Regions from separate parts of the Paenibacillus xylanilyticus genome, predicted to be linked through region 3. Evidence: a T-box and tRNA genes for the amino acid it is inferred to sense, from the RefSeq annotation. Region 3 holds a T-box; the other regions hold tRNA genes.

What was found. The T-box of region 3 lies ahead of tyrS (tyrosine--tRNA ligase). A T-box ahead of a tRNA ligase gene usually reads a tRNA of that ligase, here a tRNA-Tyr.
Region 1: it encodes a tRNA-Tyr, which carries the amino acid that the T-box ahead of tyrS (tyrosine--tRNA ligase) is inferred to sense. The anticodon was not compared.
Region 2: it encodes a tRNA-Tyr, which carries the amino acid that the T-box ahead of tyrS (tyrosine--tRNA ligase) is inferred to sense. The anticodon was not compared.

The regions. Positions count from the first base shown of each region.
Region 1 covers NZ_CP044310.1:303,029-312,758, forward strand. The annotation lists rRNA gene F4V51_RS01345 (16S ribosomal RNA) at 1-183, shown strand, start outside; rRNA gene F4V51_RS01350 (23S ribosomal RNA) at 430-3,353, shown strand; rRNA gene rrf (5S ribosomal RNA) at 3,429-3,545, shown strand; tRNA gene F4V51_RS01360 (tRNA-Ile) at 3,585-3,661, shown strand; tRNA gene F4V51_RS01365 (tRNA-Ala) at 3,750-3,825, shown strand; tRNA gene F4V51_RS01370 (tRNA-Asn) at 3,827-3,902, shown strand; tRNA gene F4V51_RS01375 (tRNA-Glu) at 3,907-3,978, shown strand; tRNA gene F4V51_RS01380 (tRNA-Val) at 3,986-4,061, shown strand; tRNA gene F4V51_RS01385 (tRNA-Thr) at 4,067-4,142, shown strand; tRNA gene F4V51_RS01390 (tRNA-Asp) at 4,152-4,229, shown strand; tRNA gene F4V51_RS01395 (tRNA-Phe) at 4,363-4,435, shown strand; tRNA gene F4V51_RS01400 (tRNA-Tyr) at 4,448-4,533, shown strand; tRNA gene F4V51_RS01405 (tRNA-Lys) at 4,542-4,614, shown strand; tRNA gene F4V51_RS01410 (tRNA-Leu) at 4,626-4,706, shown strand; tRNA gene F4V51_RS01415 (tRNA-Gly) at 4,717-4,791, shown strand; tRNA gene F4V51_RS01420 (tRNA-Arg) at 4,800-4,876, shown strand; tRNA gene F4V51_RS01425 (tRNA-Leu) at 4,892-4,970, shown strand; tRNA gene F4V51_RS01430 (tRNA-Pro) at 4,979-5,052, shown strand; tRNA gene F4V51_RS01435 (tRNA-Gly) at 5,064-5,134, shown strand; gene iolD (3D-(3,5/4)-trihydroxycyclohexane-1,2-dione acylhydrolase (decyclizing)) at 5,452-7,317, shown strand; gene iolE (myo-inosose-2 dehydratase) at 7,378-8,274, shown strand; gene iolC (5-dehydro-2-deoxygluconokinase) at 8,464-9,474, shown strand; gene F4V51_RS01455 (CoA-acylating methylmalonate-semialdehyde dehydrogenase) at 9,523-9,730, shown strand, end outside.
Region 2 covers NZ_CP044310.1:5,454,633-5,464,362, reverse strand. The annotation lists gene F4V51_RS24380 (glycosyl hydrolase family 18 protein) at 1-32, shown strand, start outside; gene F4V51_RS24375 (DUF2614 family zinc ribbon-containing protein) at 177-575, opposite strand; gene F4V51_RS24370 (nucleotidyltransferase-like protein) at 707-1,579, shown strand; rRNA gene F4V51_RS24365 (16S ribosomal RNA) at 2,032-3,583, shown strand; rRNA gene F4V51_RS24360 (23S ribosomal RNA) at 3,827-6,751, shown strand; tRNA gene F4V51_RS24355 (tRNA-Asn) at 6,818-6,893, shown strand; tRNA gene F4V51_RS24350 (tRNA-Ser) at 6,897-6,988, shown strand; tRNA gene F4V51_RS24345 (tRNA-Glu) at 6,995-7,066, shown strand; tRNA gene F4V51_RS24340 (tRNA-Val) at 7,253-7,328, shown strand; tRNA gene F4V51_RS24335 (tRNA-Met) at 7,345-7,418, shown strand; tRNA gene F4V51_RS24330 (tRNA-Asp) at 7,446-7,523, shown strand; tRNA gene F4V51_RS24325 (tRNA-Phe) at 7,616-7,691, shown strand; tRNA gene F4V51_RS24320 (tRNA-Thr) at 7,712-7,787, shown strand; tRNA gene F4V51_RS24315 (tRNA-Tyr) at 7,792-7,877, shown strand; tRNA gene F4V51_RS24310 (tRNA-Trp) at 7,884-7,957, shown strand; tRNA gene F4V51_RS24305 (tRNA-His) at 7,987-8,062, shown strand; tRNA gene F4V51_RS24300 (tRNA-Gln) at 8,070-8,144, shown strand; tRNA gene F4V51_RS24295 (tRNA-Gly) at 8,148-8,222, shown strand; tRNA gene F4V51_RS24290 (tRNA-Cys) at 8,230-8,303, shown strand; tRNA gene F4V51_RS24285 (tRNA-Leu) at 8,338-8,416, shown strand; gene F4V51_RS24280 (class I SAM-dependent methyltransferase) at 8,685-9,632, shown strand.
Region 3 covers NZ_CP044310.1:4,028,239-4,037,968, reverse strand. The annotation lists gene F4V51_RS17765 (protein adenylyltransferase SelO) at 1-523, shown strand, start outside; gene F4V51_RS17760 (Imm63 family immunity protein) at 729-1,184, shown strand; gene F4V51_RS17755 (DMP19 family protein) at 1,181-1,636, shown strand; T-box leader at 1,736-1,958, shown strand; gene tyrS (tyrosine--tRNA ligase) at 2,078-3,337, shown strand; gene F4V51_RS17745 (YxcD family protein) at 3,500-3,778, opposite strand; gene F4V51_RS17740 (hypothetical protein) at 3,784-4,284, opposite strand; gene F4V51_RS17735 (PadR family transcriptional regulator) at 4,385-4,951, opposite strand; gene F4V51_RS17730 (beta-class carbonic anhydrase) at 5,127-5,702, opposite strand; gene F4V51_RS17725 (carboxypeptidase M32) at 5,924-7,438, shown strand; gene F4V51_RS17720 (ABC transporter substrate-binding protein) at 7,589-8,593, shown strand; gene F4V51_RS17715 (ABC transporter ATP-binding protein) at 8,622-9,416, shown strand; gene F4V51_RS17710 (ABC transporter permease) at 9,458-9,730, shown strand, end outside.

The sequences.
Region 1 (9,730 bases), 2.7 Mb from region 3:
AGCATGCCGCGGTGAATACGTTCCCGGGTCTTGTACACACCGCCCGTCACACCACGAGAGTTTATAACACCCGAAGTCGGTGGGGTAACCGCAAGGAGCCAGCCGCCGAAGGTGGGATAGATGATTGGGGTGAAGTCGTAACAAGGTAGCCGTATCGGAAGGTGCGGCTGGATCACCTCCTTTCTATGGAGAATCGTCTTCTGCAATGAAGACATTCAAATCTAAAATCTAGCCAGGTTGGCTAGTTACTCACTCGTTGCTCAGTTTTGAGAGCTCAAACTCTCAAACAGCTTGCTTTTGCATGGAGCTTGTTCTTTGAAAACTAGATATCGAAACGAAAATTGCGAATTAGAACATTCCTTTTAGCTGAACTTGTGTTAAACAAGTTTCAAATAATAGTGATAACTGCATTGCTCAATTTGAGCATTTGGTTAAGCTACTAAGAGCACACGGAGGATGCCTAGGCGCTAGGAGCCGATGAAGGACGTGGCGAACAACGATACTGCCTCGGGGAGCTGTAAGCAAGCTTTGATCCGGGGATGTCCGAATGGGGAAACCCAGCTGGGGTAATATCCAGTTACTCACAACTGAATACATAGGTTGTGTAGAGGCATACCAGGGGAACTGAAACATCTAAGTACCTTGAGGAAGAGAAAACAATAGTGATTCCGTCAGTAGCGGCGAGCGAACGCGGAACAGCCCAAACCAGAGAGCTTGCTTTCTGGGGTTGTGGGACGTCTCACATGGAGTTACAAAGGAACCGGTTAAACGAAGAGGTCTGGAAAGGCCCGCCAAAGAAGGTAAAAGCCCTGTAATTGAAAGTCTGTTCCCTCCGAGACGGATCCCGAGTAGTGCGGGGCACGTGAAACCCCGTATGAATCCGGCAGGACCATCTGCCAAGGCTAAATACTTCCTAGCGACCGATAGTGAAGCAGTACCGTGAGGGAAAGGTGAAAAGCACCCCGGAAGGGGAGTGAAATAGAACCTGAAACCGTGTGCTTACAAGAAGTCAGAGCCCATTTTAGGGGTGATGGCGTGCCTTTTGTAGAATGAACCGGCGAGTTACGTTCCCGTGCAAGGTTAAGGTGAAGAGCCGGAGCCGCAGCGAAAGCGAGTCTGAATAGGGCGATGTAGTACGTGGACGTAGACCCGAAACCGGGTGATCTACCCCTGTCCAGGGTGAAGGTGCGGTAACACGCACTGGAGGCCCGAACCCACGCACGTTGAAAAGTGCGGGGATGAGGTGGGGGTAGCGGAGAAATTCCAATCGAACTCGGAGATAGCTGGTTCTCCCCGAAATAGCTTTAGGGCTAGCCTCGGAAAACAGAGTCGTGGAGGTAGAGCACTGATTGGGTGCGGGGCCCGCAAGGGTTACCAAGCTCAGTCAAACTCCGAATGCCATAGACTTACTTCCGGGAGTCAGACAGTGAGTGCTAAGATCCATTGTCAAAAGGGAAACAGCCCAGACCATCAGCTAAGGTCCCCAAGTGTGTGTTAAGTGGGAAAGGATGTGGAGTTGCACAGACAACCAGGATGTTGGCTTAGAAGCAGCCACCATTGAAAGAGTGCGTAATAGCTCACTGGTCGAGTGACTCTGCGCCGAAAATGTAACGGGGCTAAACACACCACCGAAGCTATGGCTTGATCTTATGATCAGGGGTAGGGGAGCGTTGTATAAGGGTTGAAGGTGTACCGTAAGGAGCGCTGGACATTATACAAGTGAGAATGCCGGTATGAGTAACGAAAAGATCAGTGAGAATCTGATCCGCCGAAAGCCTAAGGGTTCCTGAGGAAGGCTCGTCCGCTCAGGGTAAGTCGGGACCTAAGGCGAGGCCGAAAGGCGTAGTCGAAGGACAACAGGTCGAAATTCCTGTACCACCGTAAATCGTTACGAGCGATGGGGGGACGCAGTAGGGTAGTGACGCAGACTGATGGATGTCTGTCCAAGCAGTAAGGCTGATGTGTAGGCAAATCCGCACATCTAAGGCTGAGCTGTGATGGGGAGTGAAAATTACAGTAGCGAAGGTCATGATCTCACACTGCCAAGAAAAGCCTCTAGCCAGATGAAGGTGCCCGTACCGCAAACCGACACAGGTAGGCGAGAAGAGAATTCTAAGGCGCGCGGAAGAACTCTCGTTAAGGAACTCGGCAAAATGACCCCGTAACTTCGGGAGAAGGGGTGCCCCGGTAGTGTGAATAGCACGAGGGGGCCGCAGTGAAAAGGCCCAAGCGACTGTTTAGCAAAAACACAGGTCTGTGCGAAGCCGTAAGGCGAAGTATACGGGCTGACGCCTGCCCGGTGCTGGAAGGTTAAGGGGAGCGGTTAGGAGTAATCCGAAGCTGTGAACCGAAGCCCCAGTAAACGGCGGCCGTAACTATAACGGTCCTAAGGTAGCGAAATTCCTTGTCAGGTAAATTCTGACCCGCACGAATGGCGTAACGACTTGGGCGCTGTCTCAACGAGAGATCCGGTGAAATTTTAATACCTGTGAAGATGCAGGTTACCCGCGACAAGACGGAAAGACCCCATGGAGCTTTACTGCAGCTTGATATTGAATTTGGGTACGATCTGTACAGGATAGGTGGGAGCCTTTGAAGCATGAGCGCCAGCTTGTGTGGAGGCACCGTTGGGATACCACCCTGATCGTATCTAGGTTCTAACCTGGTGCCCTTAGCGGGTACGGGGACAGTGTCAGGTGGGCAGTTTGACTGGGGCGGTCGCCTCCTAAAGAGTAACGGAGGCGCCCAAAGGTTCCCTCAGAATGGTTGGAAATCATTCGAAGAGTGCAAAGGCATAAGGGAGCTTGACTGCGAGACCTACAAGTCGAGCAGGGACGAAAGTCGGGCTTAGTGATCCGGTGGTACCGCATGGAAGGGCCATCGCTCAACGGATAAAAGCTACCCTGGGGATAACAGGCTTATCTCCCCCAAGAGTCCACATCGACGGGGAGGTTTGGCACCTCGATGTCGGCTCATCGCATCCTGGGGCTGAAGTAGGTCCCAAGGGTTGGGCTGTTCGCCCATTAAAGCGGTACGCGAGCTGGGTTCAGAACGTCGTGAGACAGTTCGGTCCCTATCTGTCGTGGGCGTAGGAAATTTGAGAGGAGCTGTCCTTAGTACGAGAGGACCGGGATGGACGTACCGCTGGTGTACCAGTTGTTCCGCCAGGAGCACCGCTGGGTAGCTATGTACGGACGGGATAAGCGCTGAAAGCATCTAAGCGTGAAGCCCCCCTCAAGATGAGATTTCCCAGTATGTAAGACCCCTTGAAGACGACGAGGTAGATAGGCTGGGGGTGGAAGTGCAGTAATGCATGGAGCTGACCAGTACTAATCGGTCGAGGGCTTATCCAAATTGCAGGTTTTAGTCGCAAGTTTCGTTTCGGATCTAGTTTTCAGAGAATGATCTCTGAGTGTATAGCAGCATCGTTTGGTGGCGATGGCGGAGGGGTTCCACACGTACCCATCCCGAACACGACCGTTAAGCCCTCTAGCGCCGATGGTACTTGGACCGAAGGGTCCTGGGAGAGTAGGACGCTGCCAAGCGAGACCCCACTGGGGTATTTTTTTTCGAGTTTTTGATAAGGGCCCTTAGCTCAGTTGGTTAGAGCGCACCTCTGATAAGGGTGAGGTCGGTGGTTCGAGTCCACCAGGGCCCACCATACAAGTTTTATGAAATTCACGGGGTCCCCGGAAAGTAATCGGAATAAACCTCGAAGCTATACTTCACTTTGTGGGGTAAACAAACATGGGGCCATAGCTCAGCTGGGAGAGCGCCTGCCTTGCAAGCAGGAGGTCAGCGGTTCGATCCCGCTTGGCTCCACCATTCCCTGATAGCTCAGTTGGTAGAGCACTCGACTGTTAATCGAGTTGTCACAGGTTCGAGTCCTGTTCGGGGAGCCATTAAGGCCCGTTGGTCAAGGGGTTAAGACACCTCCCTTTCACGGAGGTAACAGGGGTTCGAATCCCCTACGGGTCATAGATATGGAGGCTTAGCTCAGCTGGGAGAGCATCTGCCTTACAAGCAGAGGGTCGGGGGTTCGAGCCCCTCAGCCTCCACCATATATGCCGGTGTAGCTCAACTGGTAGAGCAACTGACTTGTAATCAGTAGGTTGGGGGTTCAAGTCCTCTCGCCGGCACCATTAATGCCTGGAACCGTGGTGTAGTTGGCCTAACATGCCTGCCTGTCACGCAGGAGATCGCGGGTTCGAATCCCGTCGGTTCCGCCATCTTTATTTTGCTTCAGGGATGAGAATCCGTTTTTGGGTTCGTCGGAGCATACACTTCGAGAGCATCAGCTTCGCAGTCTCGAACGAAGTGAGAGTATCCCGTCGGTTCCGCCATTAATCTAAAATTGAATAAGGCTCGGTAGCTCAGTCGGTAGAGCAGAGGACTGAAAATCCTCGTGTCGGCGGTTCGATTCCGTCCCGAGCCACCTTTTAATCCTGGAGGATTAGCGAAGTGGCCAAACGCATCAGACTGTAAATCTGCTCCCGTACGGGTTCGGTGGTTCGAATCCATCATCCTCCACCAGTTTTTATGAGTCATTAGCTCAGTTGGTAGAGCACCTGACTTTTAATCAGGGTGTCGAAGGTTCGAGCCCTTCATGACTCACTTTTATATATGCGCGTGTGGCGGAATTGGCAGACGCACTAGACTTAGGATCTAGCGTCTTTGACGTGGGGGTTCAAGTCCCTCCACGCGCATCCCTTATACGCGGACGTGGCTCAGCGGTAGAGCATCGCCTTGCCAAGGCGAGGGTCGCGGGTTCGATTCCCGTCGTCCGCTCCAATTATTTTGCGCCCTTAGCTCAGCTGGATAGAGCGTTTGACTACGAATCAAAAGGCCGGGAGTTCGAATCTCTCAGGGCGCGCCATTTATAACTTCATATGCCGGCGTGGCGGAATGGCAGACGCGCTCGACTCAAAATCGAGTGGGAAACCGTGGAGGTTCGAGTCCTCTCGCCGGTATAACATAACGGGATGTAGCTCAGCTTGGTAGAGCACCTGGTTTGGGACCAGGGGGTCGCATGTTCAAATCGTGTCATCCCGATATTATTTTACGCGGGTGTAGTTCAATGGTAGAACTTTAGCCTTCCAAGCTAATAGCGTGGGTTCGATTCCCATCACCCGCTTACTGATATAGAGAAAAAAGAGATGATCATGATCATCTCTTTTTTTGTGCTTTTAGAGTTTTCACAAGACGACATGCTCACTGGAATCACATCCTATTGAACTTGAACAAATACAATTCATCCTGTTGTGATATGTTGGTTGGAAGCGTATCGATCAGATTAGGCTTCAGTTTTTAATAAAACGCTTACAAAAATATCTTGCCTATTTAGCCATGATGTAATACTATACCAATTAAGCGCTTAACCTTTATGGGTAAGGCGCTTAAACTTAACGTAGATTAAGCGCTTTACCCGCGAAGGGAAAGGAGACGAAATCCATGACAACGATCCGGCTGACCATGGCCCAGGCACTGCTCCGCTATCTGGACCAGCAGTATATTTCCGTAGATGGTGTGGAGACCAAATTCGTGAAGGGTGTTATCGGTATTTTCGGACACGGTAATGTTACAGGAATAGGAGAGGCACTGGAACGCAGCCCAGGAAGTCTGACGTACATGCAAGGCAAAAATGAACAGGGTATGGTACACACTGCAGCCGCTTATGCCAAGCAGAAGAATCGCAGGCAAATATACGCGTGTACCACATCGATCGGCCCAGGTGCGTTGAATATGATTACCGCAGCTGCAACAGCGACCGTGAACCGGATTCCTGTGCTTCTGCTTCCTGGAGATAACTTTGCCACACGTGAACCGGATCCGGTTCTGCAACAGCTCGAAGTGAGCAGTGATTATACCATCTCGGCTACAGACCCATTTAAAGCGGTCAGCAAGTATTGGGATCGCATTGTACGACCTGAACAGTTAATGATTGCTGTAACACAGGCGATGCGTGTTCTCACGGATCCAGCGGAGACGGGAGCGGTCACGCTGGCACTGCCGCAGGATGTGCAGGCAGAGGCGTACGATTATCCGGAAGCGTTCTTCGCCCGCAAGGTGCATTACCTGGACCGCCGGCCTCCGGTCCAGGCAGCCATTGAACGGGCCGCGGAACAGCTGGCCCGCGGAAGGAAGCCGCTGCTGGTTGCTGGCGGCGGTGTGTTGTATTCCGAGGCGTCTGTTCAGCTTGCTGCCTTCGCCGAGGCATTTGGCATTCCGGTTGCCGAGACCCAGGCTGGCAAGAGTGCACTGTCCTGGGACCATCCACTCAACGTGGGGGCCATCGGGGTTACAGGTTCTCTGGCGGCAAACCGACTCGCGAGAGAAGCAGATGTTGTGATCGGCGTCGGCACCCGGTTCTCGGATTTCACGACGGCGTCCCGATCTGCTTTTCAGCATCCAGAAGTTACATTTATCAACCTAAACCTGAACGGTATGGATGCAGCCAAACTGGGCGGGGAAGCCATCCTGGCAGATGCACGGGAAGGTCTGCAAGCCCTGCAAACTGCAATGCAGGAACGGGGATATCGTAGTGGCTACGGCCCATCCGAGGTTGCTGATCTGCTGGGTGAATGGAACCGAGAAGTAGATCGGCTATATGAACTAAAGCACGAAGCCGGCTTGGCACAGACCACTGCCGTTGGAATTATTAATCGGAATATTGATCCATCTTCCATCATTGTGTGTGCGGCAGGAAGCCTGCCCGGAGATTTACATCGCTTGTGGCGAGCAGCAGCACCGAAGACGTATCACATGGAATACGGCTTCTCCTGTATGGGCTATGAGGTGAGTGGTGCGTTTGGAGCAGCGCTTGCCGAGCCTAATCGGGAAGTATACGCCATGGTTGGTGATGGCAGTTACCTGATGCTGCATTCCGAGCTGGTGACCAGCCTGCAGGAACAGAAGAAGTTCACCATTTTGCTATTCAATAACAATGGATTCCAATGCATTCATAATTTGCAGCGTGAGCACGGCAGTGACGGATTCGGCAATGAGTTTCGTTATAGAGAATCCGAAAGTGGACGACTGATAGGGGATTACCTGCCAATGGATTTCGCAGCACATGCCCGCAGTCTGGGAGCACAAGCATATCGAGCAGAAACAGCAGAACAGCTGGAGAAGGCGCTCAGGGATGCAAGGAATGAGAGAGTGACTACACTTATCGAGATTCCGGTTGTCCCAGGGACAAATGCAGGAGGATATGAATCCTGGTGGAATGTTGGCGTGCCGGAAGTATCAACGGAAGAAAAGGTGGTAAGTGCTCATCACGCCATGCAAGCCAGCCGTGCCAAAGCAAAGCTCATTTAATTCAGCACCGTTTATCTGAACAGACAAGATGCTGAACTCTAATAAAGGAGACGTGGAGCCATGAACAAGCTGCCATTTCAGCTCGGGATTCATCCGATCAACTGGGTCGGCGAAGATGTGAAGGAGCATGGGGACGACACGACATGTGAGCAGATTTTGGATGATATTCAGCGACTTGGACTGACGGGTACGGAGATGGGGCGCAAATATCCAACGGATCCAGCCGCACTGCGTGAGGAATTAGATAAGCGCAATATCCGTCTCGTTTCCCAGTGGAAGTCGGTATTGCTCTCCGACCCGGCATACCGGAAATCAGAGCTGGAAAGCTATCGCAGACACACGGAGTTTCTGCAATCGATGGGTAGTACAGTCATTAGTACAGCAGAGGTTGGGGGTTCCCTGCACTTTGATCCACGGCGGACTCCGCATGAGAAGGAAGTGCTAAGACTCAGTGAAACCGAGTGGCACATCCTTGCTGAAGGGTTGAATGAGGCTGGTGCCATTGCACGAGAACATGGACTGAAACTGACATACCATCACCATGGCGGCACTGTAGTGGAACGGCCGGAGGAGATCGACCGGTTGATGGAGTTGACCGATCCTACTCTCGTTTACTTGCTTTATGACACGGGTCATGCCTACTACGGGGGAGCCGATCCACTTGCTCTGCTGCGTAAGCATTATGACCGGATTGCCTATATCCACTTGAAAGATATCCGTCCGGATGTACTGGATGAGGCACGGGCAGCACAATCTGATTTTGTCGGCTGTATTCGCAAAGGGGTATTTACTGTACCTGGGGATGGATGCATTGATTTTGCACCGATTCTGCAGGAATTGGTTGATCGGGGATACGATGGGTGGGCGATGCTTGAAGGCGAGCAGGATCCTGCCATTCATAACCCATATGAGTATGCGAAACGTTCCCTCTTGTACATGAATTCATTAATTAGGTAGCCCATCTAATTCGGCATGAGTTTAATATGATTTCCATAGGGTTAGGTAACGAAGTTGTTTTTCATATGTGCATATCAAAATACCAATGTAGACAGAAGGTGTAGTCGGAGAGAAGAGCATATTTTATCTGGATCGGTCAGCACCTTTAATCTAGAACACTATTCCATTTACAGAAAGGGGTTCTGAGCCATGGCTTACGTTTCCTTTCCTGCTTCCAGGAAGACGGATTTTACCGCAATCGGAAGACTGTGCATTGACTTAAACGCCAATGAGATTAACCGTCCGATGGAAGAGACGATGACGTTTACGAAGTATGTAGGTGGATCTCCGGCCAATATTACGATTGGCATGTCCAGGCTCGGGCTGGAGACAGCCTTTATCGGGAAAATTGCCAATGACCAGATGGGAAGGTTCATTCATAGTTATCTGGAACGCAACGGAATTGATACGTCCAATGTGGTTACCGATGACACAGGAGCAGTGACAGGGCTTGCTTTTACCGAGATCAAAAGTCCAACCGACTGCAGCATACTGATGTACCGCGACCATGTAGCAGATCTGCTGTTACAAGCCCGTGAAGTGCAGGAGCAGCTGATCGAGGATTCCAAAGTGCTCTTAATTTCCGGAACGGCTCTTGCCCAGAGCCCATCTCGTGAAGCAGTATTTCAGGCACTAACGTATGCAAAAAAACATGGAACCGTCATTGTATTTGATCTCGATTATCGTCCCTACACCTGGACATCGGCGGAAGAAACAGCAGTGTATTACAACCTTGCAGCCGAAAAATGCGATATCATCCTGGGTACCCGTGAGGAATTCGACATGATGGAGACATTTGACCATAATACTCAGCGCAGCGATCAGGTGACCTCGCAAAAGTGGTTTGACTACTCAGCAAAAATTGTTGTGATCAAGCATGGCAAGGAGGGCTCCATTGCCTATACCCGCGAGGGGCTATCCCATCGTGCAGACAGCTACCCAGCGCGTGTAGTGAAGACATTTGGAGCTGGCGACTCCTATGCAGCAGGGTTTCTGTACGGATTAATGCAGAATTGGACGATTGAACGCAGTATGGCGTATGGCAGCGCAGCAGCAAGTATCGTCATCTCTAGTCACAGCTGCTCGGATGCGATGCCAACGGTGGAACAGGTGAATGACTATATTGATCGCTGTAATCGGGGCGAGATTATAGTGTCCTGAATCACTAAGGAATGGCTGCAACATATATAAGCGAAGGGAGACAGGGCTATGGGAAAAGGGATTTCGGAAGCGTCCACAACCGTGACGATGGTACAAAACTGGATCGGGGGTGCCTGGGTAGCCCCCGCGGCAACCCGAACTGAGCCGGTCATGAATCCGGCTACGGAGGAAATCATTGCACACGTGCCGCTGTCAGAACAGGCTGACGTGGATCTCGCCGTCCAAACGGCAAGAGAGGCATTCCCATCCTGGAGCA
Region 2 (9,730 bases), 1.4 Mb from region 3:
CATGGAAGACATTACAACAGGTAAGTCGTTAGAGATAAACGGTTACTGAACTTATCTTTTTTATATGATTCGAATCCATTCATTTTTTGAAAAAAACGCAAAAAAGGCTCGGTCTAGATACCGGGCCTTTTTTGTTGTTTACTCGTTCATCTTAGATGTGAAGTGAATGAGTGATACTAGCCTTTTGGACTAATACGGTGATCCGTATCAGAAATAGATGGAGAAGGCGCTTTCAGATGAGGACGGTTTGTGTTCGCTTGATTAGGATCCAGAGTGAGGATGGTATGGCAGAACATACAACGATCCGTCTTGCCGAGCATTTTGGTCATTTTACCGCATTCAGGGCAATCCACTTGAACAGCGCTTGTAGACAACATTCCAGCCCAGAAGTAGATGGCCAGACTGGCCATCATGGCAACGAGTCCGATGACGAGTCCCACGGCTGCAAACACTTTGCCTGCATGTCCCCAAAACACAATTCCGGCAGTTCCCAGTACCATTAGCCCCATGCCTAGCATGGTGAGTAACAATCCCCAAGTGCGAAAAGCATTAATTTTAGCTGATTTAAAAATCATGAAAAATGCTCCTATCGTATGAGTAGTATCGGACCTGGAAAAGAAGGAAACTTTAGTCTGCATGTAGAATTACATTATAACTGACTTGGCGTTGAACTGCCATGAATTGTATGGAGGGAATCGTGGAATTAATGAACCTAGCTTTTTTATCCGGACAGTCGGAAGAGTCGGGGGCAGTTGGGGCTATCGCTTATTCCCATCCGGGTGAGCGATTCCACGGCTCCCTGATTCAGGATTTCGAATTGCTTGTTCTCATTGTCTGTGATACGGATCAAAGTATGTCGGACGTTGGTCATTACCGCTATGGGGACTTGCGCTATCAAATCATCTACGCGGGCCGTAACCAACTGCAGAGCAGCGTAATTACGGGGGATAATAACAATCTCATGCAATGCTTGATTGAGGGCGAGATCATATGGGAATCAGAAGGCGCCTTGAGTGCCCTGAGGGAAGAGCTATCCGCCTTTGGATTGGAGCTGCGGGAACAAAAGCTGCTGCATGAATTCGCAAGTTTTTTGAGAATGTATGTGGAGGCCAAGCGGCACATTCAGGAAGGACACGTCGTTGATGCTTATTACAGTGTACTGGAGGCTTTGGGTAACTGGGCCAGAATTGTATTGATAGAACATGGAGTATACCCTGATCACGCTGTTTGGACACATGTGCAGAGTATGGATCGAGCGCTTTGGAAGCTCTATCAGGAGCTTACGGTAAGCTCGGAGACGTTGGAACAGCGGGTGGAACTTGTTCTTCTTGCCTGTGAATTTTCGGTCATGTCCAAAATGGGTGATTGTTCGGAATTGCTTCTGCGGGTAATTAGAAGCCGAAAAGAAGCATGGAGCGTGGACGAGCTGGTCCATCATCCTCAATTAAGATTTGTAGGAGAAGATCTCCCTTTAATTCTGCGAAAACTAGTTCTTCGTTCTATTGTAAAGGAATCGGCTGGCTGGCCATCCCTGATAGGAGGCGAAGGGCGGGAGATTCGATATTGGATCGAAGCCTGAACAAGGCCGTATAGTTGAATGAATTGGTTTGGCAAAAGGAGGGGAAACCTTCCTTTTTTGTTTGTCATATAAATTATTAAAAACAGGTTGACTCGTACTTATGGAATGTGATACATTATATTTCGTTCCCCAAACGGGCTTTTAGAAAAAAACCTATGAGGGACATGTTGAGAACGTAATGATTTGAAAAAGAATCAAAAAAACTTCTTGACGAAAAGATACTGAATGTGATACATTATTTAAGTCGCCGCCGAAAACGCGGTTGACAAAAAAAGATGAATCACAAACAACGTTTGATCTTTGAAAACTGAACAACGAGTGAGTAACGATCTTACTTTGTAAGATCGATGCTGAGAAATTGGTACAAGTCATCTGACTGTATGATTTTGAAGCGAAAATGAGATTTTTAATCTCGTCAGATTCAAAATGAGCTAATCGCTCTTTTCAATACTTTATTGGAGAGTTTGATCCTGGCTCAGGACGAACGCTGGCGGCATGCCTAATACATGCAAGTCGAGCGGAGTTGATAGGAAGCTTGCTTCCTTGATGCTTAGCGGCGGACGGGTGAGTAACACGTAGGCAACCTGCCCTCAAGCTTGGGACAACTACCGGAAACGGTAGCTAATACCGAATACTTGCTTTCTTCGCCTGAAGGAAGCTGGAAAGACGGAGCAATCTGTCACTTGAGGATGGGCCTGCGGCGCATTAGCTAGTTGGTGAGGTAACGGCTCACCAAGGCGACGATGCGTAGCCGACCTGAGAGGGTGATCGGCCACACTGGGACTGAGACACGGCCCAGACTCCTACGGGAGGCAGCAGTAGGGAATCTTCCGCAATGGGCGAAAGCCTGACGGAGCAATGCCGCGTGAGTGATGAAGGTTTTCGGATCGTAAAGCTCTGTTGCCAGGGAAGAACGTCCTTGAGAGTAACTGCTCAAGGAGTGACGGTACCTGAGAAGAAAGCCCCGGCTAACTACGTGCCAGCAGCCGCGGTAATACGTAGGGGGCAAGCGTTGTCCGGAATTATTGGGCGTAAAGCGCGCGCAGGCGGTCATTTAAGTCTGGTGTTTAATCCCGGGGCTCAACCCCGGATCGCACTGGAAACTGGATGACTTGAGTGCAGAAGAGGAGAGTGGAATTCCACGTGTAGCGGTGAAATGCGTAGAGATGTGGAGGAACACCAGTGGCGAAGGCGACTCTCTGGGCTGTAACTGACGCTGAGGCGCGAAAGCGTGGGGAGCAAACAGGATTAGATACCCTGGTAGTCCACGCCGTAAACGATGAATGCTAGGTGTTAGGGGTTTCGATACCCTTGGTGCCGAAGTTAACACATTAAGCATTCCGCCTGGGGAGTACGGTCGCAAGACTGAAACTCAAAGGAATTGACGGGGACCCGCACAAGCAGTGGAGTATGTGGTTTAATTCGAAGCAACGCGAAGAACCTTACCAGGTCTTGACATCCCTCTGACCGTCCTAGAGATAGGGCTTTCCTTCGGGACAGAGGAGACAGGTGGTGCATGGTTGTCGTCAGCTCGTGTCGTGAGATGTTGGGTTAAGTCCCGCAACGAGCGCAACCCTTGATCTTAGTTGCCAGCACTTCGGGTGGGCACTCTAAGGTGACTGCCGGTGACAAACCGGAGGAAGGTGGGGATGACGTCAAATCATCATGCCCCTTATGACCTGGGCTACACACGTACTACAATGGCCGGTACAACGGGCTGTGAAGCCGCGAGGTGGAACGAATCCTAAAAAGCCGGTCTCAGTTCGGATTGCAGGCTGCAACTCGCCTGCATGAAGTCGGAATTGCTAGTAATCGCGGATCAGCATGCCGCGGTGAATACGTTCCCGGGTCTTGTACACACCGCCCGTCACACCACGAGAGTTTATAACACCCGAAGTCGGTGGGGTAACCGCAAGGAGCCAGCCGCCGAAGGTGGGATAGATGATTGGGGTGAAGTCGTAACAAGGTAGCCGTATCGGAAGGTGCGGCTGGATCACCTCCTTTCTATGGAGAATCGTTTCCCGTAGCGGAAACATTCAAATATGCAGCTTAGCTGCAAAACTTACTCACTCGTTGCTCAGTTTTGAGAGCTCAAACTCTCAAAACAGCTTGCTTTTGCATGGAGCTTGTTCTTTGAAAACTAGATAACGAAACGAAAATTGCGAATTAGAACATTCCTTTTAGCTGAACTTGTGTTAAACAAGTTTCAAATAATAGTGATAACTGCATTGCTCAATTTGAGCAGTTGGTTAAGCTACTAAGAGCACACGGAGGATGCCTAGGCGCTAGGAGCCGATGAAGGACGTGGCGAACAACGATACTGCCTCGGGGAGCTGTAAGCAAGCTTTGATCCGGGGATGTCCGAATGGGGAAACCCAGCTGGGGTAATATCCAGTTACTCATAACTGAATAAATAGGTTATGTAGAGGCATACCAGGGGAACTGAAACATCTAAGTACCTTGAGGAAGAGAAAACAATAGTGATTCCGTCAGTAGCGGCGAGCGAACGCGGAACAGCCCAAACCAGGGAGCTTGCTCTCTGGGGTTGTGGGACGTCTCACATGGAGTTACAAAGGAGCCGGTTAAACGAAGAGGTCTGGAAAGGCCCGCCAAAGAAGGTAAAAGCCCTGTAATTGAAAGTCTGTTCCCTCCGAGACGGATCCCGAGTAGTGCGGGGCACGTGAAACCCCGTATGAATCCGGCAGGACCATCTGCCAAGGCTAAATACTTCCTAGCGACCGATAGTGAAGCAGTACCGTGAGGGAAAGGTGAAAAGCACCCCGGAAGGGGAGTGAAATAGAACCTGAAACCGTGTGCTTACAAGAAGTCAGAGCCCATTTTAGGGGTGATGGCGTGCCTTTTGTAGAATGAACCGGCGAGTTACGTTCCCGTGCAAGGTTAAGGTGAAGAGCCGGAGCCGCAGCGAAAGCGAGTCTGAATAGGGCGATGTAGTACGTGGACGTAGACCCGAAACCGGGTGATCTACCCCTGTCCAGGGTGAAGGTGCGGTAACACGCACTGGAGGCCCGAACCCACGCACGTTGAAAAGTGCGGGGATGAGGTGGGGGTAGCGGAGAAATTCCAATCGAACTCGGAGATAGCTGGTTCTCCCCGAAATAGCTTTAGGGCTAGCCTCGGAAAACAGAGTCGTGGAGGTAGAGCACTGATTGGGTGCGGGGCCCGCAAGGGTTACCAAGCTCAGTCAAACTCCGAATGCCATAGACTTACTTCCGGGAGTCAGACAGTGAGTGCTAAGATCCATTGTCAAAAGGGAAACAGCCCAGACCATCAGCTAAGGTCCCCAAGTGTGTGTTAAGTGGGAAAGGATGTGGAGTTGCACAGACAACCAGGATGTTGGCTTAGAAGCAGCCACCATTGAAAGAGTGCGTAATAGCTCACTGGTCGAGTGACTCTGCGCCGAAAATGTAACGGGGCTAAACACACCACCGAAGCTATGGCTTGATCGTATGATCAGGGGTAGGGGAGCGTTGTATAAGGGTTGAAGGTGTACCGTAAGGAGCGCTGGACATTATACAAGTGAGAATGCCGGTATGAGTAACGAAAAGATCAGTGAGAATCTGATCCGCCGAAAGCCTAAGGGTTCCTGAGGAAGGCTCGTCCGCTCAGGGTAAGTCGGGACCTAAGGCGAGGCCGAAAGGCGTAGTCGAAGGACAACAGGTCGAAATTCCTGTACCACCGTAAATCGTTACGAGCGATGGGGGGACGCAGTAGGGTAGTGACGCAGGCTGATGGATGCCTGTCCAAGCAGTAAGGCTGATGTGTAGGCAAATCCGCACATCGTAAGGCTGAGCTGTGATGGGGAGTGAAAATTACAGTAGCGAAGGTCATGATCTCACACTGCCAAGAAAAGCCTCTAGCCAGATGAAGGTGCCCGTACCGCAAACCGACACAGGTAGGCGAGAAGAGAATTCTAAGGCGCGCGGAAGAACTCTCGTTAAGGAACTCGGCAAAATGACCCCGTAACTTCGGGAGAAGGGGTGCCCCGGTAGTGTGAATAGCACGAGGGGGCCGCAGTGAAAAGGCCCAAGCGACTGTTTAGCAAAAACACAGGTCTGTGCGAAGCCGTAAGGCGAAGTATACGGGCTGACGCCTGCCCGGTGCTGGAAGGTTAAGGGGAGCGGTTAGGAGCAATCCGAAGCTGTGAACCGAAGCCCCAGTAAACGGCGGCCGTAACTATAACGGTCCTAAGGTAGCGAAATTCCTTGTCAGGTAAATTCTGACCCGCACGAATGGCGTAACGACTTGGGCGCTGTCTCAACGAGAGATCCGGTGAAATTTTAATACCTGTGAAGATGCAGGTTACCCGCGACAAGACGGAAAGACCCCATGGAGCTTTACTGCAGCTTGATATTGAATTTGGGTACGATCTGTACAGGATAGGTGGGAGCCTTTGAAGCGTGAGCGCCAGCTTACGTGGAGGCACCGTTGGGATACCACCCTGATCGTATCTAGGTTCTAACCTGGTGCCCTTAGCGGGTACGGGGACAGTGTCAGGTGGGCAGTTTGACTGGGGCGGTCGCCTCCTAAAGAGTAACGGAGGCGCCCAAAGGTTCCCTCAGAATGGTTGGAAATCATTCGAAGAGTGCAAAGGCATAAGGGAGCTTGACTGCGAGACCTACAAGTCGAGCAGGGACGAAAGTCGGGCTTAGTGATCCGGTGGTACCGCATGGAAGGGCCATCGCTCAACGGATAAAAGCTACCCTGGGGATAACAGGCTTATCTCCCCCAAGAGTCCACATCGACGGGGAGGTTTGGCACCTCGATGTCGGCTCATCGCATCCTGGGGCTGAAGTAGGTCCCAAGGGTTGGGCTGTTCGCCCATTAAAGCGGTACGCGAGCTGGGTTCAGAACGTCGTGAGACAGTTCGGTCCCTATCTGTCGTGGGCGTAGGAAATTTGAGAGGAGCTGTCCTTAGTACGAGAGGACCGGGATGGACGTACCGCTGGTGTACCAGTTGTTCCGCCAGGAGCACCGCTGGGTAGCTATGTACGGACGGGATAAGCGCTGAAAGCATCTAAGCGTGAAGCCCCCCTCAAGATGAGATTTCCCAGTATGTAAGACCCCTTGAAGACGACGAGGTAGATAGGCTGGGGGTGGAAGTGCAGTAATGCATGGAGCTGACCAGTACTAATCGGTCGAGGGCTTATCCAAATTGCAGGTTCTAGTCGCAAGTTTCGTTTCGGATCTAGTTTTCAGAGAATAATCTCTGAACAATATTCCCTGATAGCTCAGTTGGTAGAGCACTCGACTGTTAATCGAGTTGTCACAGGTTCGAGTCCTGTTCGGGGAGCCATATGGAGAGGTGTCCGAGTTGGCCGAAGGAGCACGATTGGAAATCGTGTAGGCGCCACAAGCGTCTCGAGGGTTCGAATCCCTCTCTCTCCGCCATAGTAAGGCCCGTTGGTCAAGGGGTTAAGACACCTCCCTTTCACGGAGGTAACAGGGGTTCGAATCCCCTACGGGTCATAGCTTTACTTTTTAAAGCATCAAGGGGATGAGAATCCCAAAGGTTCGTCGGAGGATAAGCTTCGTTAGCAATTGCTACGCAGTCTCGAACGAAGTGAGAGTATCCCCTACGGGTCATTATTTTCACCTCAAAAAAGAGGTTGATTTTAACAACAGTTTTATGTTAAGATCATAAATGTGTTGTTCGGAGGCTTAGCTCAGCTGGGAGAGCATCTGCCTTACAAGCAGAGGGTCGGGGGTTCGAGCCCCTCAGCCTCCACCATATAATTTTATAACGACGCGGGGTGGAGCAGCCCGGTAGCTCGTCGGGCTCATAACCCGAAGGCCGCAGGTTCAAATCCTGCCCCCGCAATTATACTTTCTTTACAGAAAGTGATCTGGAACCGTGGTGTAGTTGGCCTAACATGCCTGCCTGTCACGCAGGAGATCGCGGGTTCGAATCCCGTCGGTTCCGCCATTTTTACCTACATGAGGAATCTGTTCACTAAGTCTGTTATATGGCACCGACGCCCTGGATAAAGTGCAACATTCATGATTAGACTTTATTATGGCTCGGTAGCTCAGTCGGTAGAGCAGAGGACTGAAAATCCTCGTGTCGGCGGTTCGATTCCGTCCCGAGCCACCATTATCACTACAATTTAATACGCCGGTGTAGCTCAACTGGTAGAGCAACTGACTTGTAATCAGTAGGTTGGGGGTTCAAGTCCTCTCGCCGGCACCACTATGGAGGATTAGCGAAGTGGCCAAACGCATCAGACTGTAAATCTGCTCCCTTACGGGTTCGGTGGTTCGAATCCATCATCCTCCACCAGTTTTTAGGGGCATAGTTTAAAGGTAGAACAACGGTCTCCAAAACCGTTGGTGTGGGTTCAATTCCTGCTGCCCCTGCCAATTAATTTTCTAAGTAAATAATGAACATGGCGATTGTGGCGAAGTGGTTAACGCACCGGTTTGTGGATCCGGCATTCGGGGGTTCAATTCCCCTCAATCGCCCCATTATTTTTGGGGATTAGCCAAGCGGTAAGGCAACGGACTTTGACTCCGTCATGCATAGGTTCAAATCCTATATCCCCAGCCATTTGCGGACGTGGCTCAGCGGTAGAGCATCGCCTTGCCAAGGCGAGGGTCGCGGGTTCGATTCCCGTCGTCCGCTCCAAAAATATGGCGCCATAGCCAAGTGGTAAGGCACAGCTCTGCAAAAGCTTTATCCCCAGTTCGAATCTGGGTGGCGCCTCCAGTATATTTTAAGAAAATATACTATAACATGATATGCCGGCGTGGCGGAATGGCAGACGCGCTCGACTCAAAATCGAGTGGGAAACCGTGGAGGTTCGAGTCCTCTCGCCGGTATAACGCATAACCCTGTGGATTGCTTAGACAATTCACAGGGTTATTTTTATGATTTTGGTGGTTTTCGCAATTGATGAATAGATCAATATATGAGGTTGACGTTTGTATAAATTAAATATATTGTAGATAAATAAAGTCTATAATCTGGAACGGTATGGACTATTGCGATATCACTACACGGTATTATTGAGATACTTCTGTTTGTTTACAAGAGAAGATCCTTTCTGGTGAACTTTTGATTTTATTACATAGAACGGAGTGAAACGTAATGCTTGAGCAAAAAGTGTCTGAGGAGAACAATTCAGTTAATTATTCAGAACTATTATTTGATCTATCGATCTGGGAAGAGGCATGGAAGCAGCGGCCAAGAAGTCCAAAATATAAGAAGAAGAGTGCACCATTCGAAACGGAAGAAGCATTTGAACGCTGGGCACGTGACTATCACCGTCAATCCTTTACAGAAGAAGGTAAGCAGCGTTCCGAGCGCATCATGAGCTGGATTGAGAATCAGGGTGTAGATTTTAGTGAATTATCCATATTGGACATTGGTGCGGCTTCAGGCATTTTTACAATTCCTTTTGCAGAAAAGGGGGCTACTGTCACTGCAGTCGAACCTTCTGAACTGCTTATTTCTTTGATGAAAGAGACGATACCGAGCACATTAGCGTCCAAAATCGAGATTGTTCCTGAACGCTTTGAAGAAATATCGATTCAGGAGAAAGGCTGGGAACAGAAATATGACTTTGCCTTTGCATCCATGTGCCCCGCAATGTCTGATTGGGAAACCGTTGAACAGGCAATTCAAAGTGCACGCAAATACGTTTATATCAGTGCCATGGCCGGTCCGAGAGTGCATACGTTAATAGACGAGTTAAAAGAGGTACTTCATGTTAATCCGCCTTACCGTTCGGGAGATATGGGATACATACAGCAGCTGCTATTCTTGAAAGGTTACGCGTATACGTCTTTAATAACAAATGAAGTCAACAGCATTGAGATGCCTGTTCAGCAAGTTGTAGATCATCTACAGGAATGGCTAAACACCTATGGATTGCCTACGGATACAGACTCACTATACAAGGCTGAGCACTATATCCGAAGTGCCTATCCAGATGGCGTGGTTAACTTCCTACGTGGTGGCAGGTTCGGAAAAATACTAATTCAGCTGGACCAGCAGAATATGAAGATTGTTCGTAAGAAGGAAGCTAAGAAATAAAACAAGAAATAAAACAAGAAATAAAACAAGAAATAAAACCGAGCGTGAATCATTAAAAGGAGCAGATCATCTGCTCCTTTTTCATTTATCATTACAAT
Region 3 (9,730 bases):
TGAAGATGTGGCCATTCAGATTGCACAGGATGCCATCTCCCAATTCTCGGAGCAGTATCATCAAGAATGGGTATCCGGCATGCGTGCCAAGCTGGGATTATTGACAGAAGAGGACGAAGATGAAACGCTGATAAAAGACCTTCTGGAACTAATGGAAAAGCAATCGGCGGACTTCACGAATACGTTCTTAGCTTTAACCTTTGATAAGTGGGAGAACTCCAATCTGAACGATGCGGCGGAATTTGCGGAATGGAATGAACGCTGGACAGCCAGACTGGGCCGGCAGTCTGAATCCAAAGAGGCTGTAGAGCAATTGATGATGAGCAGCAATCCTGCAATCATCCCACGGAATCATAGAGTGGAAGAGGCGCTTGAACGGGCAGAAAACGATGGAGATTATCGCGTAATGAACCAGCTGCTAGCCGTTCTACGGAAACCTTATGCACACACACCGGAACAGGAAGAATACACCACATTGCCGACGACCTGTGATCCATCTTATCGGACATTTTGCGGAACCTGATGGGAAGTGCAGATTCAGCATTCAGATTGAAAATGTTCAGATTGAAAAGAAGACAATCATAAGTTGCAATAGGTACCTTGTGAGTACTTGTGAGTACTTGTGAGTACAAGCCACACGGTGATCACGAAGAAGCTGCCACCGGCAGCTTTTTCATGATCATGTCATGAGGAGTGCAATTTAAATGAATTACAGGTGGTGAGCTGCCATGTCGGTTTTAACCAAACAGGAATTAGCAGTCAAGCTGCTTGAACTGTTATCCCAAACAGACTTTGACCAAGAACAGAGCAATACATATGTTAACCGTCTATTCGAGCCTTTCAAATGGGAAGGTGCGCCTTATGTTGAAATGGAAAATGGAACCTATATCGTCACCATATATGAACGTGGAATGCCCATGTTGAAGAAAAAGTTGAAGCAGACCGAGATGGTGATCTACTGGCTGCTGGAGGATATTATTTTTACCACGGTGCATGTGGAGATGTTGAAAAAATACGATGTAGATAATATCAACACTCATCTAAAATACACGAGCGAAGTGATACAGGAAATGGACCGCAACGTAACGAACGCTTTTCAGCAGTTGGGAGAACCCTATTTACACTGGCATCAAACCGGTAAACGCCATGAATTGGAGAGCATGCAGCCTAGGGGAAAGGGATGAAGGGCGTGACTAATCAAGATATTCATGATGTATGGTATGATTATGCGTTGAAGTTTGTAGACAAAAAGAACAAACAGGAACAGGGATGGTCGGGATTAACATCCGAGGAGCAGGAAATTGCAGCCCTATGGCTGTTGGAAGTAGACGTATTTAACGGTGGGTTTATTCAATTTTTCTGCAACTGGGGAGAAGAAGCATATCTTCATGTTTTGCGGGCATTACATACGATTGGTGCGAACCAAGTGCTGGGTAATATTCAAGAGCAGTATCGCTTGATCGAGCATTTGGCGGATGATGAACGGCTGACAGCATTATGGGACATTCCCCATTTACTCACGACAGAAGAGGAACTAAGGTTAGATACTCTGGATCAGCAATTGTGGGATAACGAGGATCAGATTGCGGAGAAGGCGTACACGTATTATCATAGGAAGCTGAATATAGAGGTATAGTATAAAGGTCAGAGTCTCTTTTGAAGTAAGGTGAGCAGATTAAATACAGGCTCTTGCAATGGATTGAACGTTCGGCTATACTGGCTATAATCTAATACATGAATTACGTTGATGGAGCGCAGTAGCGGCTTTGTCCCTGTTACAGAAAGTCAGGGGTTGATGAAACCTGATACATACAAGGGCTGCGAATTACACTCTGGAGTACTTGGGTAATGCCAAGCGGAATGGGCAAACGATATATTGCCAAAAGCGGTATGGATGATGTGTAAGCATCTATTCATGCAAGTTGGGTGGTACCACGGTTATGATAATCGTCCCTATGTCTAATGAAGACAAGGAGGCGATTTTTTTGTGTCCAAAAAAGCTGCTCCCACCTGTATTTTTGACCATTAACGTAGTCCATGACTGAAAAACGATTAGAAGAGAAAGGGGTTGTTTGGGTTGAATATTATTGATGAACTTGAATGGCGTGACGCCATAAACCAACAGACGGATGCGGAGGGGCTGCGTGAGCTGACGGAAACCAAGTCGATCTCCTTGTACTGTGGAGTTGACCCTACTGGAGACAGTATGCACATCGGTCACCTGATTCCGTTCATGATGCTGAAACGTTTTCAACTTGCGGGACATCGTCCAGTGATCCTGATTGGGGGAGCAACGGGTACAATTGGTGACCCAAGTGGACGTCAATCTGAGCGTTCGCTGCAAACCCTGGAACAGGTCCAAGAGAACGTCAATAAGCTGACAGCACAGATGAAAAAATTGTTTGTAACCGAAGGCGACAACCAGGTTCGCATGGTGAACAACTACGACTGGACACATCAAATTAACGTCATTGAGTTTTTGCGTGATTACGGGAAAAACTTCAATCTTAACACGATGCTGGCAAAAGATGTGGTGGCGAGCAGACTGGAAGGCGGAATCTCGTTCACCGAGTTTTCCTACCAGATCCTGCAGTCTCTGGATTACCATCACCTGTTCCAAAACGAGGATGTACAGCTGCAGATCGGTGGCTCCGATCAATGGGGGAATATCACAAGTGGTCTGGACCTCATCCGCAAGAAAGAAGGGTCTGAAGCAAGAGCTTACGGGCTGACGATCCCTCTGATGCTCAAAGCCGATGGAACGAAATTCGGTAAAACCGCGGGCGGTGCGATCTGGTTGGATCCGGACAAAACGACACCATTTGAATTCTACCAGTTCTGGGCGAATACGGATGATCGTGATGTCATCAAATACCTGAAATACTTCACCTTCCTGAGCAAAGAGGAAATTGAAGCTTTGGCTGAAAAGGTTGAGACCGAGCCGCACAAACGTGAAGCACAGAAGGCACTCGCCGAAGAAATGACAAAATTCGTTCACGGCGATGAGATGCTGGAGCAAGCTAAACGGATTACCGCTGCGCTCTTCAGTGGAGATATTCGCTCCCTGACAGCAGATGAGATCGAGCAGGGCTTCAAGGAAATGCCTACGTTTGAAACAGACGGCGAAGCCAAAAACATCGTGGACTGGCTGGTTGATCTGGGCCTTGAGCCATCCAAACGCCAAGCGCGTGAGGATGTCACCAAAGGTGCGATCTCTATGAACGGAGAGAAGATTACAGAGCTGGAATTCACAGTGTCTGCAGAGCATGCGATTGGTGGCAAGTTCATCATTATTCGTAAAGGCAAGAAGAACTACAGCCTTGTGAAATTGAAGTAGGAACGTACCGTATCACGAATATCTTGGGAAGAACAACGTAAGTTTACATTCCCAGGATATTCATCATTCCCAAGGTAAACAAAAGGGCCGTCTCCACTAATGTCAATGACATTAGGGAGACGGCCCTTTAACAATTCATCCGCAACTAATTAATTGATTTGATTATTGATTCACAATGGCTGTAATTTCTTCGTCCAGATCAAGTCTGACGTTTTCACGGTAAGCCCGGATGTTGTATTCACTGTGCAGGTAGCGCAGGATCGCTTCTATCATGTTGGATTCAACCAAGTATTGACTACGGCCTTGAATCCAGACTTCCGCGGAGTATCCCGTATCTTCTTCCCAGCTCAGTTCAACATTGACATCGGTCGGGCGCACACCTTTGCGTTCAGCCATGTGAAGACAGATTGCATTAACAATCTCATCCATGCTTAGAACCATAATGATTAGTACCGTCCGTTTCTGTTGCGGTCATCATCATCACGATCGTTGCGACGGTCATAACGACCATCTGCAGCCGGTTTACGGCGATTCGCAATGGCTCTGAAGAGTGCCATTGCCAGCATAACGATCAGCATGATCGCAGCCACGTTTACAAGCAATCCAAGGATGTTACCAAGAGCTCCCATACCACCGAACAATCCGCCGAACATCATACCGGCCAGACCACCCAGCATCATGCCTTTCATGAATCCGCCGCCACCGCCGAAGAATCCGCCACGGTTAGTTGCAGCTGCACCTGTACCCGAGTTGTTGTTCGAGTTGGACTGACTCACATTGTTGTCGGATTTCTTAGGTGTATTGGTATAACTCTTTGTGCCTGATTTGAAACCGCCACCACGTCTTGCGTCAGCAGAATCCGGATTTGCTACGCCAACTGTTGCGAACAACAGAGTGAAAGCCATAAAAACCATCATCAGATGTTTAATTCCAAATTTTTTCTTCATTGTAAAGATCGTAACCCCCCGATTAAATTGTGTGATCAACCCTAAAAATGGGCCTTACTCATGTAATACGGTCTAAAAGCAGGAACGTTTCAAATTTTTATTAATTTTCCGAAATAATCGGACAAGGGTCCTGAATGGCTGCCTGACCATCCAGCAGCTGGGTCACCCAGTTGCACCATTCCAGGCCGGTCTGGGCATTCATTAATCCCTTTTGAACCAGAATGTAGCTCCCAAATTCCCGGCTGCCTACGCGGAGGTTATCCTGAGGGATGCGGGACTTCAGATCCTCGAAATATCGGATGCGCTCCATAAACCAGTTTTTGCGCTCATTCAGAATGCGTCTCATGCTTCCATCTTCGGCTATGCCGACACATAAAATACGCAAATTGAACTCGTCACGTGTTACCGGAGCAGTAACAGGAGTAATCATCCAGCCGAGCAATTTCTCGATACCTTTTTCCGTGACTGCATACATTTTTTTGTCCGGTTTGTCAGACTGTTGCACCCAGCGGGAAGATAGTAGTTCATCATTTTCCATCTTGGACAGGAGCGGATAGATCTGACTGTGTTTGGCTTGCCAATGAGGCTGAATCTTCAGCATCAGATCGTAACCAGACGACTCCTCGCGGGTAAGCAGCCCGAGCAATCCGTAGGAAAGTATGTTCATGCACATGTCTCCTTAATATTAGGGCTGGGCCAGTGAAAACAATGGATATTGCCATCAATGACCGCTTTCATAAAAAGTGTACACTGAAACTGTATGGTTTGACAACCTGACAGCATAACTGCCTCAATTTAGACAAAAAAAGAGTGCGGACCCTGAGGTCCGCACCCAAAACCATTTAGAGAGATGCCTGTTGCTCGTACCCTTCGACTACAAGCTCAAGCTGGCCTGTAGAGGAATCAATAATCATGCCGTGAACGGGTACTCCCTGTGGAAACAGGGGATGATTTTTGATGACTCCTACAGTGTGTTTTACCCCTTCATCAACACTGTTAAACCCTCGAAGCCAATTTTGCAAATTGATTCCGGAGTTGTCCAGAGCATTTATGACTTCTTTGGATACACCGCGGTCAACCATGTGGCCAATCATGGTGTCTGCTTGCAAGGATGCCATACCGCACTCGGTGTGACCGACAACAACAACTTCGTCTGCCCCGAGCTCATAAATAGCTACAAGCACGCTTCGCATAACAGAACCGAAAGGTTGAGAGATAATGGCACCCGCCGTTTTAAGGATTTTAACCTCACCGTTCTTCAGGTTCATCGCTTTAGGCAGCAGTTCCACCAGACGGGTGTCCATGCATGTGATAATTGCCATTTTTTTGGTTGGAAACTTTCCGGCCGTATACTTTTCGTATTCTTTTGTCTCGACAAATGATTTGTTGTACGCCAAAATCTCTTGAATGTTGTTCATGTCCATTGCCTCCTGTTATCCAATACGATGAGCACGACAGCTTGCATCGGTATGCAGCTTGTCCTACGCCCTGCTCTCAATTATACCACGCTCAGCAAAGGGCATGATATCTTATAAATAAGAATCATGCCATTTACCTCTGTTAAAAGTTGATTATACGCATTGCAAAAAGTATCATCAATAGGGAGTCTAAACTTTTTTTGGAGAGGTGAACGATAACAATGGAAGAACAAACCCTGAAACATCTAGAATCATTCCTTAATTTGGCCAGCAAAATCAAAAGTTATCACGAAGCCATTGGTTTGCTTCATTGGGATCTGCGCACGGGTGCGCCGAAGAAAGGCGTTCCGACTCGTTCGGAAACGATCGGCATGTTATCTACCGAAGCGTTCAAGCTTCAAACTTCGGATGAGATGAAAACCTATTTGGACACGTTGACCAAACCAGAGGTGTTGAATCAACTGGATGATATAAATCGCCGCCTGGTATTGGAATGCAAAAAGGAATACGATCGGAGCCAATCCGTCCCGCCTGAGAAGGTTCAAGCATATACGGTGCTTACGGCCAAATCGGAAACGGCATGGGAAGATGCCAAGCATAATAGCGATTTTGAAGGCTTTTCCCCGTATTTGACAGAGATCGTGAAACTCAAACAGGAGTTCATCGACTACTGGGGTGTGAAAGACACACGCTATGATACGCTGCTTGATATGTACGAGCCGGATCTGACCGTAGAGAAGGTAGATGCGGTATTTGCCCGGTTGAAAGCACGCTTGGTGCCGCTGCAGGAAAAGATCAATGCTTCCGAAAACAAGCCGAATACGGAGTTCTTAAACCAGCTGTTTAATACGGAGCAACAGGAAAAATTCAGTTTGTTCATTTTGGGACAGATGGGTTATGACTTTGATGCCGGAAGACTGGATGAGAGTGTTCATCCGTTCGCGACAGGACTTAATCCGGGAGATGTGCGAATCACGACGAATTACTTGCAGGATGATGTGACGAGCGCGGTATTCAGTTCTTTGCACGAAGGTGGACATGCTCTATATGAGCAAAATATTGACGAAAGTCTGGCAGGTACCCTGCTGGCAGAAGGAACATCGATGGGGATTCATGAATCCCAGTCCCGCCTCTGGGAAAATATGATTGGCCGCAGTCGTCCGTTCTGGACTCGCTATTATCAAGACTTGCAGCAGCATTTTCCGCAATTGAGCGAAGTAGCTCTGGAAGATTTCTACCGTGCGATCAACCGCGTCGAAAGTTCGCTGATCCGAATTGAAGCAGACGAGCTGACGTATAATCTGCACATTATCATTCGTTATGAGATTGAGAAAATGCTGTTCAATGAGGGACTGGAAGTCAAGGATTTGCCGGAAACCTGGAACGCCAAGTACAAAGAATATCTCGGGATTGTTCCTCCAAACGATGGCGTAGGCGTGCTTCAGGATGTTCACTGGTCCGGTGGCGATTTTGGTTATTTTGCATCGTATTCACTCGGCAATATGTATGCCGCTCAGATTCTACATACGCTGCGCCAGGAACTGCCGGAGTTTGACGCTTATATTGCAGAAGGCAATCTGATACCGATCAAGGAATGGTTAACGGACAAGATTTATCGTTACGGCAAGAGCCGTACACCTTCCGAATTGATTCTCGCTGTGACAGGTGAGGAGCTGAACCCGGATTATCTGGCTGATTATCTGGAAGCCAAATATACCGAGATTTATAAACTGTAGTTGTAAATCTTATAATACGAAGCAGGTACTAGAGAGAGCCGGGCATATGCCCGGCTCTTTTTTTGGTGTGCAAGTTCTTAACCTTTTGATGGGCAGCGGCATATTCATAGTAGAGAGAAACTGCTGAAACCAGCGAAGGAGGGAAACAGCATGAAATACACGCCCTGGTTTATTCGTGCCATCGTTATATTGCTGATTATCATTGTCGCGCTCACGAGCTGCAACCAAGAGAAAAACGAAGCGAAAATTACGATTGGCGAGGTGACGCGTTCGGTATTTTACGCACCGGAGTATGTGGCCGTAGCCCAAGGCTTTTTTGAAGAAGAGGGGCTGGAGGTCGAGATCCAGACAACGGCTGGTGGTGACAAAACGATGGCTGCCTTGCTCGCGGGCTCCGTGGATATCGCCCTGGTCGGAGCAGAGACATCCATCTACGTCTATCAGCAGGGAGCGGAAGATCCGGTCATTAACTTTGCCCAGCTAACCCAGACAGACGGTACATTTTTGTTTGCACGGAATGCCGAAAGCAGCTTTGATTGGGATCAGCTGAAGCAGAGTACATTTCTCGGACAACGCAAAGGCGGGATGCCGCAAATGGCTGGAGAATTCACGTTGAACAAACACGGCATTGATCCGCAGGAGGATCTGGAATTGATCCAAAATGTCGATTTTGCCAACATTGCTTCGGCATTTGCGTCGGGTACAGGAGATTATGTACAGCTGTTTGAACCACAGGCATCCATCTTTGAACAGGAAGGCCGCGGGAAGGTCGTTGCATCGTTTGGAACGGAGAGTGGACATTTGCCTTATACGGTGTTCATGACGAAACAAAGCTACATCAACGACAACAAGGAAATGGTCCAGAAATTTACGAACGGGCTGCACAAAGCGCAGGTCTGGGTAGATTCCCATTCGGCTGAAGAGATTGCCGAGGTCATCCTCCCTTACTTTAAAGACATCGATCAATCCATTCTCGTAAGTAGTATTCATCGTTATAAGGAACAGGGGACGTATGCAACCGATCCGATTATTGACGATGAAGAATGGAACAATCTGCTGGACGTCATGAGTGCGGCTGGAGAACTCGAACAACGGGTGGATTCCAAAGCGATTGTCGACAACACCTATGCGGAACAAGCATCATCTGTGAAGTAACAGGCTTTCAGGAAAGGAAGTGATCGCCATGCCTGAATCCGATACGGTGATTAAACTGGAAGGGATTTCGCAAGTGTATGTCAATGAGCGTGAAGCCTCATTGGTCATCGAAGACCTGAGCCTTCAGGTTAACCAAGGGGAATTTGTCAGTCTCGTTGGTCCGAGCGGGTGTGGCAAAACGACATTGTTGTCCATTATCGCCGGGCTGCTCACGCCGACCGCGGGAGAGGTGAAAGTAAAAGGGAAACTGGTTGAAGGTCCTTCTGCCCAGATTGGCTACATGCTGCAGCAGGACTATCTGTTTCCATGGCGTACCATTTTGGACAATGCACTGATCGGACTTGAATTGACGGGCAGGCTGGATGAACGGAGTCGTAAACGAACAAGCGAGCTGCTTGCAGAGATGGGCCTTGGTGGAACTGAGAATTTATATCCTTCCGAACTATCCGGGGGCATGAGGCAGCGTGTCGCGCTCGTGCGGACGCTAGCAACTGATCCATCCTTGCTGCTTCTGGATGAGCCATTCTCTGCGCTGGACTATCAGACCAAGCTGCAGCTGGAGGATCTGGTGTCAGATACGCTCAAGGAAACGGGAAAAACCTCGGTGCTGGTCACACATGACCTGTCTGAAGCGATTGCCGTGAGTGACCGCGTCATTGTGCTGGATCGCAATCCTGGACGAATTCGGAAAGAGTTTATCATTCCTGAAGCCATTCGGAAATCCCAGCCCTTCTACGCAAGGGAACAGGAAGGTTTTAATGAGCTTTTTCAGGCGTTATGGAGCGAACTGGAACAGTCCGGAGGAGGTGAGAAGAACGGGTGAATCAGACGAGAGAGAAGCAGGAAATGCGCCGTGATGAATGGATGCAGAAGCTGCACCAAGGCCACTTGAAGCAGGTTGCTGAGTGGCGTCGCAAGGTACTTGCGGTTCAGCTGTCCCTGCTGGTCTGCATGTTTTTGTTATGGGAGCTGGCGGGCAGACTGCGCTGGATTGATGTGCTGCTGTTCAGTTATCCGAGCAAAGTTTTTGCCCAGATCGGCAAGGACATCGCCAGTGGTGAACTTTGGATCCATGTCGCAGTCACCGTTGGGGAGACGGCAGTTGGCTTTTTGCTGGGGACGCTTGTCGGAACGCTG